One region of the Cytobacillus sp. SAFR-174 genome, then DNA from elsewhere that is predicted to be linked to it. Evidence: riboswitches for the same ligand, from Rfam matches in the RefSeq annotation. Region 1 holds a riboswitch; each other region holds the start of a gene.
What was found. Region 1 has a riboswitch for S-adenosylmethionine ahead of ACTHRG_RS07705 (methionine ABC transporter ATP-binding protein). Riboswitches for the same ligand answer to the same signal wherever they lie in the genome.
Positions count from the first base shown of each region.

Region 1 (6,376 bases):
ATTTAGACGGAGTTCTGTCAGCCATGCCGGCTCGCCCATATCTTTTGAAAAGGAACTAACATATTCCTTATCAAATGGTAGTTTTATTTCCGTTGTCATAGTGATCCCCCTAACGCTTACGCTTCTTGCCCAACTGTTTCGTCTTCAATGCCCAATTCTTTCTTAATCCAGTCATATCCTTCAGCTTCTAAGCGCTGTGCAAGCTCCGGTCCGCCTGATTTTACAACGCGGCCCTGCATCATGACGTGAACATGGTCAGGTGTGATGTAGTTAAGAAGGCGCTGATAGTGTGTGATGATTAAGCATCCGAACTCTTCTCCGCGCATTTCATTGATTCCTTTTGAAACAACTTTCAATGCATCGATATCCAATCCGGAATCGATTTCATCCAGGATAGCCATTTTAGGTTCAAGCATCATTAATTGAAGAATTTCATTGCGCTTCTTTTCTCCGCCTGAGAAACCTTCATTAAGATAACGCTGAGCCATGTCAAGATCCATTTCAAGGAATTCCATCTTGCTGTCCATTTTGCGGATGAATTTCATAAGAGAAATTTCATTTCCTTCTTCAAGGCGGCTATTAATTGCAGAACGTAAAAAATCGGCATTTGTTACGCCGCTGATTTCACTTGGATATTGCATTGCAAGGAATAGGCCGGCACGTGCGCGCTCGTCAACTTCCATTTCAAGAACATCTTTACCATCTAAAGTGATGCTTCCCTGTGTTACTTCATATTTTGGATGGCCCATGATAGCAGAAGATAAAGTAGATTTACCTGTACCGTTCGGCCCCATGATTGCGTGAATTTCTCCGCCTTTAATCTCAAGGTTTACACCTTTTAGTATTTCTTTTCCCTCAATAGCAACATGAAGGTCTTTAATTGTAAGTACTGATCCTGCCATAATATATACCTCCGTCAATAAAAAAAGATTTGTAAATCGGTTTCATCCGCAAATCTCTATTCTCATTTTATTCTCATTACAATCTTATAACAAATCAAATATCATAGCAACTCTTTGAGACCATAAACAAACTTTTCAAACGAAAATGTTTAGAAAGCCTGCAGATATAGATTTTATCATATAAAATCTTTGTCATCAAAGAGTGAAATTACCGGAAACCAGCATGTCCTGTCTATTTTTTCCCGGTACTGTAATTTCATGTACTGCAAAAAGAAAACCAGTGCATCATTGGCACTGGTTACTATTTACTTCATTATTATATATACCTTTAACTTAGGAATGAATTTTTCTTTCAAGATCTGCAACTAACCGCTGGCTTTGAAGATAATCTTCTTCACGTCTTTTTTCAACTTCCATTCGAATATCATGTTTCCGGCTGTACACTTCATATCCAACTCCATGGGCAGCTTGCATAGCTTTTTCCATTTCACTCGTGTAGTTCAGCTGTAACTGACTGATAATGAATCAATCCTTTCGGTTTTTATGCTTTTCAGCATTTGGTTTTACATCTAAAATCTTAACACTCACACTATACCCCGCACAAAGCGGAAAAAACCTGATTTTTTTAGCAAAATAAGGAATGAGAACTGGTGAAACGCTTTCATACTTCCTATCCTTAGAATACTGGCCGAATGCTCTGGATTAATGGTTGTTTTTATAAATTTTCTGAAAAATCATCATTTCAAAAGAAAACTCCTGCTGCTAAGCAGGAGAAGATTTTCAGTGATTTCGCTGATTCAATTCGGTCATGGCCTCCTGGACAAGCGTAACTGCCTGGCTCATTGCCGCTCCGCCGCCAAAAGCTGCTGTTACTCCTACTGCCTCAAGAATCTCTTCTTCAGACGCACCTTGATCAATGCAGCCTTTCATGTGGTAAATAATGCAGTACTCATCCTGAGAATATAAACTGATGCCGAGGGCGATCAGCTGCTTCTCTTTTTGGGATAACACTCCTTCTTTAAAGCAGGCTTCTGTAAAAGCATTATAATGCTTTGCCAAATCCGGCATTTTTTCAGTAAAAACACCTAATCCGACTTTATAATCATGCAGGGCTTCTTCTATTGAGTTTGAAGGTTCCTGATAATGTTCCATCGATCTCCACTCCATTTCAAATAGTATCAAGGTTAGTATGTTTGATTGCTTTTCAATCTATACGGGAAGCGGGATTGCTGATCCACAAAAAAAACAGGCGCTGTGAACGCCTGCATTTCTGCTTTACTCAGATACCGGCACAACGGCACCTTCATATTTTTCAAGAATGAAATCCTGGATTTCCTTGGAACGAAGCACTTCCACAAGAGCTTTAATTCCTTCTTTTTCTTCATCACCTGTGCGTACTGCAATTACATTTACATATGGTGAATCTTTATCTTCGATTGCAATTGAATCTTTAAGAGGATTTAATCCTGCATCGATTGCATAGTTGGAGTTAATCAGGACTGCGTCTCCTTCTCCATTATTGTAAATCTGAGGAAGAAGTGATGCTTCATATTCAGTATCAAACTTTAATTTTTTTGGATTTTCTTTTATATCTTCCAGTGTTGCTTCCGTTTTTTCCACATCTTCATTTAAAGTGATAAGTCCCTCAGCTTCAAGCATGGAAAGGATGCGGCCATGGTCTGCGACTGAGTTGCTCATGATGATGGTTGCACCCTTTGGAAGCTCCTCAAGTTTTTTATACTTTTGGGAATACACACCGATTGGTTCAATATGAATTCCGCCTGCATTCGTAAAATCATATCCATGCTCAGCCTTTTGTGACTCAAGATAAGGAATGTGCTGGAAGTAGTTAGCATCAAGTTCTTTAGACTCTAGAGCCTGGTTTGGCAATACATAATCCTGGAATGTTACAACATCAAGTTCAAAGCCTTTTTCTTCAAGTAATGGCTTTGCTTCGTCAAGAATTTCAGCATGAGGGACATTGGAAGCCCCCACTGTAATCTTTTTGCTATCTTTACTATCTCCGCCTTCTCCGGCATTGCCGCCCTCTTCTGAAGTGCCGCAAGCTGCAAGAACAAGTGCAACTGCCAGTGCAAGAGCAAGTGATAACCATTTTTTCATGTCAATCTCTCCTTATCGTTTGTCTAATTTTGTTGTAATGATATCTCCAATAAACTGGATGATAAATACGATGATTAAAATAATGACGGTCGCCATAAGCGTTACATCACTTCGGCTCCGCTGGAATCCTTCCAGATAAGCCAGATTTCCAAGTCCCCCGGCACCGATTACACCAGCCATTGCCGTGTAGCCAACCAGTGCGATAGCTGTCACAGTAATTCCCGAAACAAGGGCGGGCATTGATTCTGGAAGCAGAACCTTCCAGATGATCGTGCTTGTTTTTGCGCCCATAGACTTGGCAGCTTCAATTACCCCTTTGTCAATTTCCCTCAAGCCGATTTCCACCATTCGGGCATAAAACGGGGCAGCACCAATAATTAATGCAGGCAATGCCGCATCCTCCCCAATCATTGTTCCAAGCAAAAGCTTCGTGAAAGGAATCAGCAATACAATCAGGATAATAAATGGAATCGAACGGAAAATATTGACGAACGCAGAGATAACTTTATTGACTGCTGCATTTTCCCATATATTCCCTTTCGAGGTCAAAAAGAGCAGCAGCCCCAAAATCGCTCCTAAAATAAAGGTTGCAATAACAGAAATAGCTGTCATATAGAGAGTTTCCACAGTAGCTTCCCACATGGAGTCCCATTTCACATTTGGAAACCATTCATTAAGCATTGGAAATCACCTCCACGCCCACTTGCTGAGAATGGATATATTCGATTGCTTTTGCAACTTCCTCTGGTTCTCCATCAACATGGATGAATAAGGTACCGTAGGAACCATTCTGCGTCTGGGAAATCTTCCCCTGAAGAATATTAACAGTTACCTGGAAGTGACGGATCAGGTTTGTAATCAATGGCTGTTCAGCTGATTCGCCGACAAATCCTAATTGGACTACTTTTCCTTTTGGATACAAATCGACCAGATGATCAATTGTTTCCTTCGTTTCTTCAGGCTCTGTCACCTGCTGGACAAAGCGCTTTGTAATCACAGCTTTCGGATTCTTAAAGACATCCAATACAGGTCCGATTTCCACAATCCGGCCGCCTTCCATAACAGCAACCCGATGGCAGATTTTACGGATTACATGCATTTCATGTGTAATAAGGACAATGGTTAAGCCCAGTCGTTCATTGATGTCTACAAGCAGCTCCAAAATGGAATCTGTTGTCTGAGGATCAAGGGCAGATGTCGCCTCATCACAAAGCAGCACTTTTGGATTATTGGCAAGGGCTCTGGCAATTCCGACCCTTTGCTTTTGACCTCCGCTAAGCTGAGAAGGGTAGGCATCTTCCCTTCCTTCCAGACCGACGAGTTTAATGAGCTCGTCTACTCTTTTGAGCCTTTCCTGCCGGGAAACACCTGCGATTTCAAGCGGAAATGCAATATTTTCTCTTACTGTTCTTGACCATAACAGGTTGAAATGCTGGAAAATCATGCTTATTTCCTGACGAGCTTTTCTCAGCTTGCTTCCCTTTATCTTTGAAACCTCATTGCCTGCTACAGTAACACTGCCATGGGTAGGAAGCTCCAGCCCATTGAGCATGCGGATTAAGGTACTTTTACCTGCACCGCTATATCCGATAACACCGAATATTTCTCCTTCTTTTACCTCCAGGTTTACATCATCAACTGCTTTAACCTGGCCTTTTTTTGAAGAAAATATCTTCTGTACATCCTTTATGGAAATCAACGTGATAGTCACCTCTTTTATCGAAAGATACAGATAATAATTAATAGACTGCTTTTATTCCCTTATCTTTTACTCCTCATAGGCTTTCATGCGCAAAAGCAAAAATGCCTTTCTGCACATGAGCAGAAAGGCATAAAGAGATTTAGTCCTTTCTCTCATCTATCAAAGCTATGCTTTGAGTGAATTGGCACCATTTCAACTAATTGACGGTTGCCGGGCTTCATAGGGCACTTCCCTCCACCTCTCTTGATAAGAGCGTTACGTTCTATATTCAATTAATACTTTAAATGAATTAAGCAGTTTTTTAATTACGTTTGCTATCGTATCATAGCCATTAAAAAGGTGTCAACGATGAAATTTCAAACTTTCGGAAAAAAGTGAATGGTAAATTTCCCTTTACGCTTTTGCAGCAAGTGATGTGAGACCTGCAGCTGCTTCTATCGCCTGTTCCAGGTCTTCAATTAAATCTTCTGCATTTTCGATGCCGATCGAAATCCGAATTAGATCCTCCGAAACTCCCGCAGCCTTTAAGCCTTCTTCATCCAGCTGCTGATGAGTAGTGCTTGCAGGGTGAATAATCAGGCTCTTTGCGTCCCCGACATTTGCCACATGTGCCCATAGCTGCAGGCTATTGATCAGCTTGGCTCCAGCCTCTCTTCCGCCAGCTATTCCAAATACAGCCACTGCTCCGGCTCCTTTTGGCAAATATTTATCTGCCAATTCTTTGTCCGGGTGGCTTTCATGACCTGGATAGAGCACCCAATTAACGGCCGGATGCGCCTCCAGATATTCCACTACCTTTTTAGTATTGGCAACATGCTCCTTCATTCTTACATGCAGAGTCTCAAGGCCCAATGTGAACTGAAATGCACTTTGCGCACTCATTGCCGGCCCTAAGTCTCTTAACAGCTGTACACGGGCTTTGATAATATAAGCTGCTTCGCCGATTGCTTCGCTATAGACAATATTATGGTAGCTCGGATCCGGCTCTGTGAATCCCGGGAACTTAGGGGAATTCCAGTCGAATTTTCCGCCGTCAACTATTATTCCCCCCATAGTGGTACCATTGCCGAGCAGCCATTTTGTCGCAGAGTGTATGACAATATCAGCTCCATGTTCAATAGGCCTGCAAAGATAAGGGGTAGCAAAAGTGTTATCGACAATCAGCGGCACACCTTTTTCGTGTGCAATTGCGGCAACCTTTTCAATATCCAGGATTTTCAGGCTCGGGTTTCCAATCGTTTCGGCAAAGACAGCCTTTGTTTTATCTGTAATGGCGCTGCGGAAATTTTCCGGATCCTTTGGATCGACCAGTTTCACCTTTATTCCATACTTGGGAAGTGTGACTGCAAACAAATTATAAGTACCTCCATATAAATTGGATGCAGCAACAATTTCATCACCAGCTTCGGCAATATTTAAAATGGCAAGCGTAATAGCAGACTGGCCGCTGGCAAGAGCCAGCGCACCCACTCCTCCTTCAAGCAGGGCCACTCTTTCCTCAAATACACTGACAGTGGGATTATGTATTCTGCTATAAATATATCCCGGCTCTTTCAGGGCAAAGAGATCTGCTGCGTGATCTGTATTCTTGAACTGATAAGCATTATTCTGATAAATTGGGACCGCCCTCGCGCCAGTTACAGGGTCAGGC
Region 1 is NZ_JBQCMZ010000005.1:207,712-214,087, reverse strand. It holds gene sufD (Fe-S cluster assembly protein SufD) at 1-99, opposite strand, end outside; gene sufC (Fe-S cluster assembly ATPase SufC) at 117-902, opposite strand; gene ACTHRG_RS07725 (hypothetical protein) at 1,236-1,388, opposite strand; gene ACTHRG_RS07720 (carboxymuconolactone decarboxylase family protein) at 1,683-2,054, opposite strand; gene ACTHRG_RS07715 (MetQ/NlpA family ABC transporter substrate-binding protein) at 2,178-3,023, opposite strand; gene ACTHRG_RS07710 (methionine ABC transporter permease) at 3,036-3,704, opposite strand; gene ACTHRG_RS07705 (methionine ABC transporter ATP-binding protein) at 3,697-4,722, opposite strand; SAM riboswitch class I at 4,875-4,978, opposite strand; gene ACTHRG_RS07700 (O-acetylhomoserine aminocarboxypropyltransferase/cysteine synthase family protein) at 5,119-6,376, opposite strand, start outside.

Region 2 (6,376 bases), on a different contig from region 1:
ATTCTCTAAAGAGGCATAGTACTTCTTTAATGAATTAATATGTTTATTACTAGAATTGCAGCAGACTGCAAAAAAAAAGAACCCTTCACGGATCCTTTTTGACTTCCTTTTTATATTCGCTCAATAAATATACTCAGTTATTTTAATTATACAACTGCTTTCTTCCATGATAGAATCATTTGCCTGAATGAAACTCTCATCCTTTTCTTTTGTTCCTTCTCCCGTTTAATGAAGCATTGATATTCAAAAATCAATTGATCGAGTTCCTGGCTGCAGCGAACCGTTTCCTGGCTCGCCATTCCGTTTCTCCTTGCCGTTTCTATCATTTTTTCCCTTTTTTGCTGGATTTCAATCAGCAGCTGTATTCTTTTATTGCGCAACTTTCTTCCTCCTAATCCTATCCCTTTTATCCGATATAAATGTGTCTACTTGATGCATTATTACAAGAATTTCTATAAATGTAAATAGATTCGCAATATTAGACAATCTTTTTCCCAATTAATTTTAATCGACAATAATCTCACATCAGCCCCATTGGTTTTCGACACCTTCTGCTTATCAAAACTGCTTAAACCAACAGTTTTTGATAAAAAATTTGCATGATCAATGGATGTAAAAAAAAACCATTAATTATAGCGGGAAAATAAAAAACCCAATGCCTGAGCAATGGGTCAACAGATTATTGATGAACTTCCTTTTCTTCATAAATTGGCACCCATCCTTCTGCAGATACAAAGATCCGGATGGCTACTACCTTTCTGTCATCCTGCAGAGTAAAATAATGACGAATGTTTTCAGGTACTGATATTAAATCGCCGGGATTCAGGAATACCTCAAAGAATTCCCCATCTTTTCCTTGTATAATAAAAACCCCGTGGCCGCTGACAATAAACCTCACCTCATCGTCTGTATGGTGGTGTTCCCGCTGGAAATTTTGAAGAAGCTGTTCCAAATTCGGCGTATTCTCTGAAAGGGAAATGACATCCTGTGCCCTGTATCCTCTTCTTTCTGAAATATCCTTAATTTCTGCAGCAAACGTATCCAGGATTTCTTGTTTCTCATCATCGGAAAGCAAATATTTTTCCTGGAGGCTTTCAGGCAATTTATCTATTGCCCATTGCTCATAAATAACCTCCTGTTTTTCCAGAAAAGAAGCAATTTCTTCCTGATTCCTGATTTCTTTTTTTGAATTTTGAAATACGATATATGCCAAACTGATCTATCCTCTCTATTTAAATTTTTTTCTGCATTATTTTGAGCTTTTGGACTACACTACTTTGGATAACTGTTTGGCTCTATGTTCCAGAAGCTTTAGCTGATATCGGAACAGGAATTCTGAAGCCTCCAGGATCTTTTTAGCCTCAAAAGAGGTTTTGCCCCATACTGTAATTCCGTGGTTTCTAATTAAAATTGCACCTGAGTCTTCATGTACATGGGAAGCAAAACACTTTGCCAGCGCAGGAATATGCGCATAATTAGGAATAATCGGAATCCTGAGGACAGCATCCTCTTCCCATTTATCAAATGCTTTAATGAGCTCTTGTCCTTTAAAGGTTACTGCCTCCTGGTCGCCATAAATTTCTGAGATGACGTTATTATCAATTGTATGTACATGGAGACTGCATCCAGCTTTTGTTCTTCTGTATATTTCCGTATGCAGAAGTGTTTCAGCGGATGGCTTTAAATGGGTTTCGCCCACCGGCCGGCCAAATTCATCCACCAGTAGAAAGTCTTCTGCAGTCCGTTTCCGCTTATCCTTACCGCTTGCAGTTACGAGGAATTGAAGCGGGCTTGAGCTGACCTTAATGGCCAGATTTCCGCTCGTTCCCATAAACCAGTCCCTTTCCGCGAGCTCGGCTTTAATATCTGCAAGCTCATTCCATTTTTCCTCAAGTCTGCTCATACTCTCACCTCATTTAAATTTTTTAAGACCTCAATGCAATCATAGAATGTTTCAAAAGCATTATGTTTAAGGTTCATTTCCTTGCTTTTCTCAAGCAGCAAGTCTCTTGCTATGACAAAGTCCGCCTGTTTTGCAGCCTCAAGGTCAGTTACTGAATCTCCGATTACCACTTTAAATGTGTCCTCATCCTCTAATTTCCGCATAATGGAAGGCTTGCAGCAGCCGCAATCATTTTCGCATTTTTCATCACAGCTATGGGGCCATAAGATTTTTATTGTGTCTCCGCTAAAATCTGAACCATTGCAGAACACTGCTTCAAAGGGTCCATACTTATCCAAAACGGGAGCTACAAAAAAGTCTATTCCTCCGCTTACTATATAAAGCGGTATATCTTTTTCTGCCAGATAATCGACAAACGGCTGAAAACCCTCTCTTATCTTTGCATTTTTTAAAATGAAATCAGTAAGATCACTTTTCAGTTTGCTTGGGAGAAGGGAAAACATCTTTCCTACTCCCTCTTTAATAGAAACTTCCTGCTGCAGGACTTGATTTTTTATCCCCTCCCACCCAGAAGGAGCAAAATGTTTCATAATATTGATGATGTTATCTTTTTCGGTAATAGTTCCATCAAAGTCGCAAAATACCGCTATTTTAGCCATTCTTTAAAGCCGCCTTTTTGTATCCCCATAAATCAATCGCTCTTTTTAATTCTGGGAAGTCTGATGGAGCATCGGCTAAAGAGGCTCCCTTTAAAGTTAAATCAATCGCCTGGCGGAATGCCAAACCGCCTCCTCTTGCCCCATCAGGGTGCCCGTGTACGCCGCCTCCGGCATTGATGACACTGTCTATTCCGAAGTCTTCGAATAGCAATGGCACTAAACCCGGATGGATGCCGGCTGAGGGTACCGGAAAAGTTCTTTTGCAAAAATCATTCACAGTCAGGCTATCCGCAATTGATAATGCCTGGGTTTTCTCAAGGGCTACTGACCCATAAGGTGAAGGGAAAAGAGACAAGTCTGCCCCTGCATACCTGAGCAGTTTACCTAAAAGCAAAGGATAGGAGATCCCATAAACACTTGAAGCTGAAAGGGCTCCGCTGACTGCAGGATGTGCCATGATAGACAGTTCAATCTCATCATCTTCCCTCAAAGACTGCAATACATCGAGCCCATAAGAGAATACATTGAAAAGAAGAAGATCAGCTCCAAGACTGGATGCCTTTCTTGCCTTATCTCTTAATTCAAACGACCTGCCTGTTAAATTTACGGCATATAAGGTCCGATGGCCCGTTTCTTCATAAACCTGTCTCAACACCTTTTTTCCTTCCTTTATCCGCGCTTCTAACGGTGTAAGGCTGTTTTCAAATAGTATTTCATCGTCTTTTACAAGGTCTATGCCGCCCATGGCCTGTTCCCGCAGCTGAGAAGTCAAAAAATCCATATCTTTGCCGAGCACTCCTTTGAAGATGCTCATCAGAAGAGGCCTGTCATATACATTCAATTTTTCCCTCAGCCCTTCAATCCCAAAGCGAGGTCCGGGGAAAAAATTTTTCAATTCATTGGAAAACTGCAAATCCAAAAGTTTAATCTTTCCGTCCAGTGACAGTTTCCCAAAGACTGTTGTTAATATTGCCGGTAAATCCGGACTAAAATTTACAGCAGGATAGGCAATCTTGATAATTGCTGCTGTTTCCTTACTTTCTGCATCTTTTGTAAAGGTTTCAACAGAAACGACCCTGCCTTTATGCTTCTTTAGCTGCTGCTTTTCAAGCTCCGGCAGATGGGTCCATGATCCAACTGTTAAACCTAAAGCAATCTCCTCCGCTTTTTTCTCCGGATTATGTTTTTCATCATGTATTAGGTACGCTGCAATAATTTCGCTCATGAATCTTCTTCCTTTCAATATCAAAGAATGAGAAAAATAAAAAACCTCTTCAAATAAGAAGAGGTTAGCATAGCAATCTAACATCTTCTTATCTTTCAGCTATAAGCTGCAAGATTTAGCACCGTGCTTAAGTTTAAGTCGGTTGCCGGGCTTCATAGGGCTAGTCCCTCCGCCTGCTCTTGATAAGAAAACGAAATCTATTATTCAGTTAATTTAGAAATTTAATTAGAATTATGACAGTGCTTAATACTTTTGTCAATTTAATTTTTGAAAAAATTAAAATAGATCTAATTTTTGTATTCGCCTTACCGCTTCTTTAAGTCTTTCTTCAGATGTCAGCAAACCGGCTCTCACAAATCCTTCTCCAAATTGGCCGAACCCATTGCCTGGTGCAACTGCAATATGCGCTTTTTCCAGGAGATACTCAGAAAACTCTTCAGATGTATATGATTCCGGGACCTTAAGCCATGCAAAAAAGGAGCCTTGAGGCGCTTGTACATCCCACCCGATTTCCCTGAGACCGGAAATAAATGCATTTCGTCTGGATTCGTAGATTGAATTCAACTCTTTTACACAATCCTGTGAGCCTGACAGAGCAGATGCCGCAGCTTCCTGAACAGCTCCAAACAAGCTGACGTAAAGATGATCCTGCATCAGGTTCAGTGCTGCAATAACGCTTGCATTTCCAGCCGCAAACCCTACTCTCCAGCCAGCCATATTAAAGGTCTTTGAAAGAGTATAAATTTCAATTCCGACCTCTTTTGCCCCATCTGCCTGAAGAAAACTTACTGGTTTTTTTCCATCAAATCCAATTCCGCCATATGCAAAGTCATGAACGGTGCAAATACCATGCTTTCGGCTCAATTCGACTGTTTCCTGAAAAAAATCAATGTTTGCCACTGCTCCAGTAGGATTATTTGGATAATTAAGAAACATTAATTTGGCTGAATCAAGCTTCTCAGCTGGAAATTCACTGTAAACAGGCAAGAAGTTATTTTCCTCTCTCAGAGGCATTGTTACCATTTTTGCTTTAGCAAGCGCAACTCCTGACCAATAATCAGGATATCCCGGGTCCGGAACCAATACGCTGTCCCCGGGATTTAAAAGGCATTGAGGAATTTCAACAAGCCCTGCTTTGCCTCCAAAAAGGATCGCTATTTCAGTATCTGGGTCCAAATCCACATCATATTCCCTTTTATAAAAGTCAGCTGCTGCCTTTTTTAAATACGGGTAACCCTGAAAAGGAGAATACTTATGGTTTTGAGGGTTTTCGGCTGCACTATGAAGACGCTTGACAATATGCTCCGGGGTAGGCAGATCAGGATTTCCCTGTCCCAGGTTGATGACATCATGACCCTGTTCAAGCTTTTTCCCCACCTTAGCTGTCAAAGAGGCAAAAAACTGTTTTGGCAGACTTTTTAATAGTTCTGATTGCGGATAATTAATCAAATTGTTCACCTGCTTTTAAAAAAATGATTGAAAATATAGTCACAAATGATATAACGTAAATGATAAGTTGTAAAGTAAAATTTAGAAAATTTATATCTATCGGACTAATCATAACATAAGGAAAAGATGATTGCGGGGGAGTTAAATGAAATTAAAGGTTGCCTGTTTACAAATGGATATCGCCTTTGGAAAACCTGAGAAGAATTTTATAGCGGCTGAAGCCATGTTTAATAAAGCGCTTAAGTCCAATCCGGACATTTTGGTTCTTCCGGAGCTTTGGACCACAGGCTATGATTTGACCAGATTGGATGAAATTGCGGACCAGGATGCAGCCTTTGCACTGGCTTTTTTGAAAGAGACAGCACAAAAAAATAAGGTTCATCTGATTGGCGGGTCTGTTGCAAAGAAAACATCCGATGGTATATTTAACACGCTGCTGATTGTAGATAACAATGGAGACTTTATACATGAATACAGCAAGCTGCACTTATTTAAGCTTATGAATGAGCATCTCTATTTGAAAGGAGGGTCAGCCAGAGGAGAATTTTCTCTGGACAATAGGAGATTTGCAGGAATGATCTGTTATGATATCCGTTTTCCTGAGTGGGTGCGGAGCCATACAGCAGGGGGTGCAGAAGCTTTATTTGTAGTAGCCCAATGGCCATTGGCCCGGCTTGCACATTGGCGTGCGCTCTTGATTGCACGTGCCATTGAAAATCAATGCTATGTCATTGCCTGCAACCGTTCCGGCTCAGATCCTGCTAATGTCTTTGCTGGCCATTCGATGATTATAGATCCCTGGGGTGATGTGCTTTCTGAAGGCTCTGAAACTGAAGAAATCCTTCATGGTGAAATTGACCTGGATAAAGTGAAGGAAGTCCGCAGCTTGATTCCGATTTTTGATGACCGCAAACCGGATTATTACCGCTGAGGACTTTGTTTGCAGGGGGCCCTGTCAGGACCCCCTGCTTACCCTTCTATTTTTGCCCACATTTCAGGAGGGTTTAACTCGTAAATTCCATTTTCACGGTACATATAATGGTTGATTATAAATTCTCTGCGTATAGTAGCATAGTCTTCATGATACTGTTTGATATATTCGTTAAGCTCTTTTTCTTCATATTTTTTGCCCATTTTCAA
Region 2 is NZ_JBQCMZ010000001.1:59,668-66,043, reverse strand. It holds gene ACTHRG_RS00315 (aspartyl-phosphate phosphatase Spo0E family protein) at 147-380, opposite strand; gene ACTHRG_RS00310 (1,2-dihydroxy-3-keto-5-methylthiopentene dioxygenase) at 680-1,213, opposite strand; gene ACTHRG_RS00305 (methylthioribulose 1-phosphate dehydratase) at 1,268-1,903, opposite strand; gene ACTHRG_RS00300 (2-hydroxy-3-keto-5-methylthiopentenyl-1-phosphate phosphatase) at 1,900-2,562, opposite strand; gene ACTHRG_RS00295 (2,3-diketo-5-methylthiopentyl-1-phosphate enolase) at 2,555-3,787, opposite strand; SAM riboswitch class I at 3,873-3,976, opposite strand; gene ACTHRG_RS00290 (pyridoxal phosphate-dependent aminotransferase) at 4,064-5,236, opposite strand; gene ACTHRG_RS00285 (carbon-nitrogen family hydrolase) at 5,382-6,167, shown strand; gene ACTHRG_RS00280 (metalloregulator ArsR/SmtB family transcription factor) at 6,206-6,376, opposite strand, start outside.
Region 2: linked by a shared signal. The riboswitch ahead of ACTHRG_RS00295 (2,3-diketo-5-methylthiopentyl-1-phosphate enolase) and the one ahead of ACTHRG_RS07705 (methionine ABC transporter ATP-binding protein) in region 1 are both predicted to bind S-adenosylmethionine.

Region 3 (6,376 bases), on a different contig from region 1:
GCGCTGCAGAATTTTGCCGAGTTTATCAAATACCTTGAAATCCTCCGGCCATTTTAATAGTTCTTCATTGATTTGCTTGAGTTTATCAATTGAAACGGCTGTATTAATTTTTGGCAGACCCTTTTCGACAGTTTCAGGAGGATCGGTTAACTCAGCTGCCTTCTTTTCTTTTGGCACTTTTTCATAGGCAGCCTTCATTTTTTCCAGTACTTCATTATGGACGCCTTCAGCTTCCTCTTTGCTGATGATCTTTTCATTTAAAAGCTTTTCAGCATACAGCGCTTTCACGGTTGGCCGATTGCGTACAATATTATACATAAGAGGATTCGTCGTCATAGGCTCGTCCATCTCGTTATGTCCAAAACGGCGGTATCCGATTAAGTCGATGAGGATATCCTTCTGGAATTTAGCACGATATTCGCAGGCAATTCTTGCCGCTGCCACTACTGCTTCAGGTTCGTCTGCATTAACATGCATAATTGGCATTTCATACCCTTTGGCCAGATCACTTGCATATCTGGTAGAGCGGGAATCATGTGATTCTGTTGTGAAACCAATTGTATTATTGGCAATGATATGGATCGAACCGCCAGTGTTATAGCCTGTCAGCTGTCCAAGATTTAGTGTTTCTGCTACAATGCCCTGACCAGGGAATGCAGCGTCTCCATGAATGATAATGGCTAAAGCAGCTTTTGGATCTACTTCAGGATAACCGGCCTTTGTTCTGTTGTCCTGTGAAGCTCGCGTGTAGCCCTCAACCAGTGAACCTACAAATTCAAGATGGCTCGGATTGTTAGCTAATGTCAGTCTGGCAATGGTCGTATTCTCATCTTTGATCTGTTTATCCAGACCAAGGTGATACTTCACGTCGCCTGTCCAGCCGTAATTGATTCCGATGGATCCTTCAGAAGGAACCAGTTCTTTATTCGGCGCATGCTGGAATTCCGCGAAAATCATTTCATATGGCTTGCCAAGAACATGGGCAAGAACGTTTAACCTTCCGCGGTGGGCCATGCCGATGTTAATTGTTTTTGCTCCATCCGAAACAGATTCAGAAACAATTTCATCCAATAAAGGAACCATTGTATCAAGACCCTCAATGGAGAATCTTTTTTGTCCGACGAAGGTTTTATGAAGGAACTTTTCAAATTCCTCAACTTCAGTCAGTCTTCTTAAAACTTTCAGTTTTTCCGCCTTTTGCATTGACAGCTTATGGCTGTTGGCTCCTATTTTACGGCGAAGCCAGTCTTTTTCGTTTTCATCAAATATATGCTGGAATTCAAAAGCAATGGGTCCCATATAAGCGCTCTTCAGGAATTCAATTGCTTCAAGTCCGTTGCGTAAAGGGTATGTGGCATCTTTGGTAATGACACCAGCAGGGATCTCTTTTAAGTCATTTTCAGTTAAGCCATATTTGCTCAGTTCAAATAAAGCAGTTTCCGATTTATTGTTACCCAGCGGATAGATATCGGCAGCCAAGTGGCCATATGTGCGGATATTATCAGCCAGGCGAATAGCAGCAAGTGTTTTCTCAAGCTGTCCGGCATTCATTGGCTGATTTGCTGATGAAGCCATTTGTCCCGTCCCTTCACTTGTTAAAGGGGAACCATTTTTTTCAAAGTACTCTTTCATTTCAGGATCAATCGAGGATGGATCCTCTAAATATCTTTCATAAAGTTCAATAACGTAGCCAAGGTTTGGGCCATGAAATCCCTGTTCAAAAGGTCCCTCACCATTCGATGGCTTTTTCATGGAAAATTACCTCCATAACTGTTTTGTAAGTGAATAATTCAATACGTTTTTTCTCTCTAAAAGTACAATACCCATCATTAGAAGAAATTAACAATTCATTTTTACGAATAATAATATTTTTCAGAGGATAAAACGTTTCCACAGCTATTCTAACACGTAAAATCTAGTTGTACAAAGATAAAAACATGAATATAGTGGAAAACTATAAAAAATTTTTTCTAGTAATTACTTATTCTAAAAAAATGATTTGTAAAAAGGTAAACATTTATAAATATGAAATAACTGAACATAAAAAAAGCCGAAAAGTTTCGGCTTTAAAAAGTTTCTACCAGGTTAATATAGATTTGTTTCGATTCATTGGTATTTTTTCTGTTTTCTTTAAGGGAAGATTCAATGGCTTCTCTAGTATCCACGGGAAAATCAAAATGACCGCATGTTGTACATTTTTGGAATAAGCTGCCGGCAACATTCACTTCAATGCCATCAATTGTCCGGAAAACGGCTGGCCCATCTGTTTCGGTAAATCTGTGACGGCAGTGACTATGTTCTTGCATAAAAGCTTCCCTCCAAGAAATATTATTTTCCTCATTATTATAAAGGAAATATTCTGAACTTTAAAGAGGTCTACCTATAACAGTTTATGCCAGGCAAATTTTAAAAGAATAATATGTGTCTTTTTAAGGCACATTAAAATTATTCAAATTCAGGAGGTTTTTCCATGAATATAGGCAGAGCAAAAGAGATTGCTGAGTCTGCTGAAATGCACAGTGTTACTTTAAATGGCATACCGATCATCATTCAGCATGTAGATGAGCAGACTAAGACAGCACGCATTTACACTAAAGCAAATTCTGAAAAAGAAATGGATGTGTCGGTTAACGATTTGATTGAAGAATGAATACCCTAACAAAACTTTCCAGAATGTAATGGAAAGTTTTTTTGGTTCAAGATCCTCCTTATTCCTCCTTAAAACAGATTTTTAAGGCAGAAGGACTCAAGATGCCTGGCCGTATATTTTTTATAACATGAAATATTCAAAAAAGTGTTGACTATTAACGGTTTACTGTAGTAAAGTTTAGAGAAAATTTAATATTTGATTTCTTATCCAGAGAGGTCGAGGGTAAGGCCCGACGACGCCTCAGCAACCAGCAATCGTATTTTGATTGAAAAGGTGCTAATTCCTGCAAGTTTTTTAGAAACTTGAAAGATAAGAAGAATGGCTGTTTACATTAAAAAGTCTTCTTCTTATAGAAGGCTTTTTTTTATTATGATGAAGGAGTGTTTACCAGCATGTACAATATTGACACCAAATTAGCGCAAATCGGAAACAGGAGCGAATCAGCAACAGGTGCAGTCAATCCGCCTGTATACTTTTCAACTGCCTACCGGCATGAAGGCATTGGCCAGTCAACCGGCTTTGACTATAGCCGAACAGGCAATCCTACCCGCCAGCTGCTTGAAAAGGCGATCGCCGATCTGGAAGAAGGCGATCAAGGCTATGCCTGCAGTTCTGGTATGGCCGCCATCCTTACGATTCTTTCCCTCTTTAAATCAGGTGATGAGTGGATTGTTTCCAAGGATTTATACGGCGGAACCTATCGTCTGCTTGAACAGGGCTTCAAAAAATGGGGACTGCAGAGCAAATATGTGAATACGAGCACTCCGGAAAATGTTGAAGAATTAATCACCGAAAATACGAAAGCTATTTTTCTGGAGACTCCCACTAATCCGCTGATGGAAGAGACAAATATTCAGTTAATAGCTGATATCGCGAAACGGCATAATATTCTCCTGATCGTTGATAACACATTTTACACCCCCCTTCTTCAGCAGCCTCTAAAGCTTGGTGCTGATATTGTCATCCATAGTGCGACAAAGTATCTTGGAGGACATAATGATGTACTTGCCGGTTTAGTTGTCGCAAAAGGCAAACAGTTATGTGAGGATCTTGCCATGAACCACAATGCTGCCGGTGCAGTCCTTAGCCCATTTGATTCCTGGCTTTTGATCAGAGGCATGAAGACACTCTCTCTTCGCATGGAACGTCATGAAAAAAATGCCCGGGAATTAGCGGCTTTCTTATCAGACCACGCTGCCGTAACGGATGTTCTTTATCCAGGCAAAGGAGGAATGATATCTTTCCGGGTCCAGGATGAATCCTGGGTGAATCCTTTTCTGCAGAGCCTCTCCCTCATCTCCTTTGCTGAAAGCCTTGGCGGAGTCGAGAGTTTTATAACATATCCCGCAACACAAACGCATGCGGACATCCCAGAAGAGATCCGCATTGAAACCGGTGTCTGTAACAGGCTTCTGCGTTTCTCGGTTGGAATCGAAAATGCAGAAGATTTGAAGTCGGATCTTGAACATGCTTTTGCAAAGGTTTTAAAGGAGGCAGTACGATGAGTACGAATTACACATTTCAAACGAAATTGCTTCACAATAATCAAAAGTTCGACCCGGAAACAGGAGCAGTCAGTGTACCGATCCAGCATGCCTCCACTTTCCATCAAAAAGATATAGATGCATTCGGAAAATATGATTACAGCCGCAGCCTGAATCCAACAAGGGAAGCACTTGAGGAAGTCATCGCCGAGCTTGAAGAAGGGATTAGAGGGTTTGCCTTTTCTTCTGGAATGGCTGCCATTTCTACAGCATTCCTCCTCTTGTCACAGGGAGATCATGTGGTCATAACAGAAGACGTATATGGCGGAACCTATCGCATGACAACAGAAGTCCTGTCCCGTTTTGGCATTGAGCACACATTTGTTGATATGACTAATCTAGAGGAAGTAAAAGAAGCAATCCGTCCAAACACGAAAGTTTTCTATGTAGAGACTCCTTCCAATCCGCTGCTGAAAGTGACAGATATACAGGCCATCAGTTCACTTGCAAGACAGCATGGAGCCCTGACATTTGTGGATAATACATTCCTGACCCCTGCCCTTCAAAAACCGCTCTCTTTAGGGGCGGATATCGTGCTGCACAGCGCAACCAAATTCTTATCCGGACACAGTGACGTCGTAGCCGGCTTAGCTGTTGTAAAGGATCCGGAGTTAGGTGCAAGACTGGCTTTTCTCCAAAATTCCTTTGGAGCTGTTCTGGGTGTTCAGGATGCCTGGCTTGTGCTGAGAGGAATTAAAACGCTGCAGGTAAGGCTGGATCAGTCTGTGAAATCAGCTGAGAAGATTGCTCGTTTCCTTCATGATCACCCAGCAGTAAAGAAAGTTCATTATCCCGGTTTTGCAGAACATCCCGGCTATGATATTCAGAAAAAGCAGGCTGTGAATGCAGGTGCCGTCTTGTCTTTTGAACTTGAAGATGAAAAGTCGATGAGAGTATTTGTGGAAAATGCGAAAATTCCTGTTTTTGCAGTAAGTCTGGGAGCAGTTGAATCCATCCTCTCCTACCCTGCCAAAATGTCGCATGCAGCCATGCCTGCATCTGAAAGAGAACAGCGCGGAATTACAGACAGTCTTCTCCGTCTTTCTGTTGGCCTGGAGAACGCAGACGATATTATGAAAGATTTTAATGCAGCTTTATCTGCAGTCGAACAAACAAAGCAATCCATTTTACAGCGGGGGTGATACTTTGAGTTTCCTGGATAAATTAAAGAATGAAATCATCATAGCAGATGGAGCGATGGGAACTCTTCTTTACTCCTATGGCACCGACAGCTGTTTTGAGGAATTAAATCTATCGCAATCTGAGCAGATCCAGCACATCCATGAAGCGTACATAGGCGCAGGGGCTGAGTTGATCCAAACCAATACGTATGCAGCGAATTATCTGAAGCTGCAGCGATATGGGCTTGAAGACTCTGTGAAAGAGATTAACAGTGCGGCAGCCCGGATTGCCAAAAAAGCTGCCGCGGGACGCGCATATGTTGCCGGTACAATCGGCGGGATCAGAGGATTCAAACCGAACATGATTACACTGGAGGAAATAAAAAGAAGCTTTCGTGAGCAGCTTTATTGTCTGCTGCTTGAGGATGTAGATGGTATTTTGCTTGAAACCTATTATGATCTAGAAGAACTTGAGACGGTTCTGGCAATAGCCAGAAAAGAAACCGATTTGCCGATTATCGCACAGGTTTCACTTCAGGAAGCTGGAGTTCTTCAGAACCAGACTCCTATAGCAGACGCATTAACAAAGCTTGACGGCATGGGCGCAGATGTGGTGGGAATCAATTGCAGGCTTGGCCCCCATCATATGCTGAAAACGCTCGAAAGTGTACCTTTGCTAAAACATGCCCATTTATCGGCATATCCAAATGCCAGTATTCCAGCTTATACGGACGGCAAATTCCATTATGAAGGTGATGCGGAATATTTCCGGCAGTCCGCAATAGAATTCCGGAATCAGGGTGTCCGCCTTCTTGGAGGGTGCTGCGGAACAACACCTGACCATATCAAGGCGTTTGCTGATGTATTAAAAGGACTTCCTCCAATCGAGGAAAAAGAAATAAAGGCAGTTAATAAAGTCATAGTTTCAGAGAAACCGGAATCATCCAGAGAGCTTCCTCCTCTTCAGGATATTGTCAGAGAGAGGCCATCGGTAATTGTTGAGCTGGATCCGCCAAGGAAGCTTGATACTGCCCGCTTTTTCGAAGGTGCAAAGGCATTGA
Region 3 is NZ_JBQCMZ010000002.1:284,024-290,399, reverse strand. It holds gene sucA (2-oxoglutarate dehydrogenase E1 component) at 1-1,752, opposite strand, end outside; gene ACTHRG_RS03735 (hypothetical protein) at 2,067-2,306, opposite strand; gene ACTHRG_RS03730 (H-type small acid-soluble spore protein) at 2,471-2,650, shown strand; SAM riboswitch class I at 2,851-2,966, shown strand; gene ACTHRG_RS03725 (methionine biosynthesis PLP-dependent protein) at 3,043-4,155, shown strand; gene metC (cystathionine beta-lyase) at 4,152-5,336, shown strand; gene ACTHRG_RS03715 (bifunctional homocysteine S-methyltransferase/methylenetetrahydrofolate reductase) at 5,341-6,376, shown strand, end outside.
Region 3: linked by a shared signal. The riboswitch ahead of ACTHRG_RS03725 (methionine biosynthesis PLP-dependent protein) and the one ahead of ACTHRG_RS07705 (methionine ABC transporter ATP-binding protein) in region 1 are both predicted to bind S-adenosylmethionine.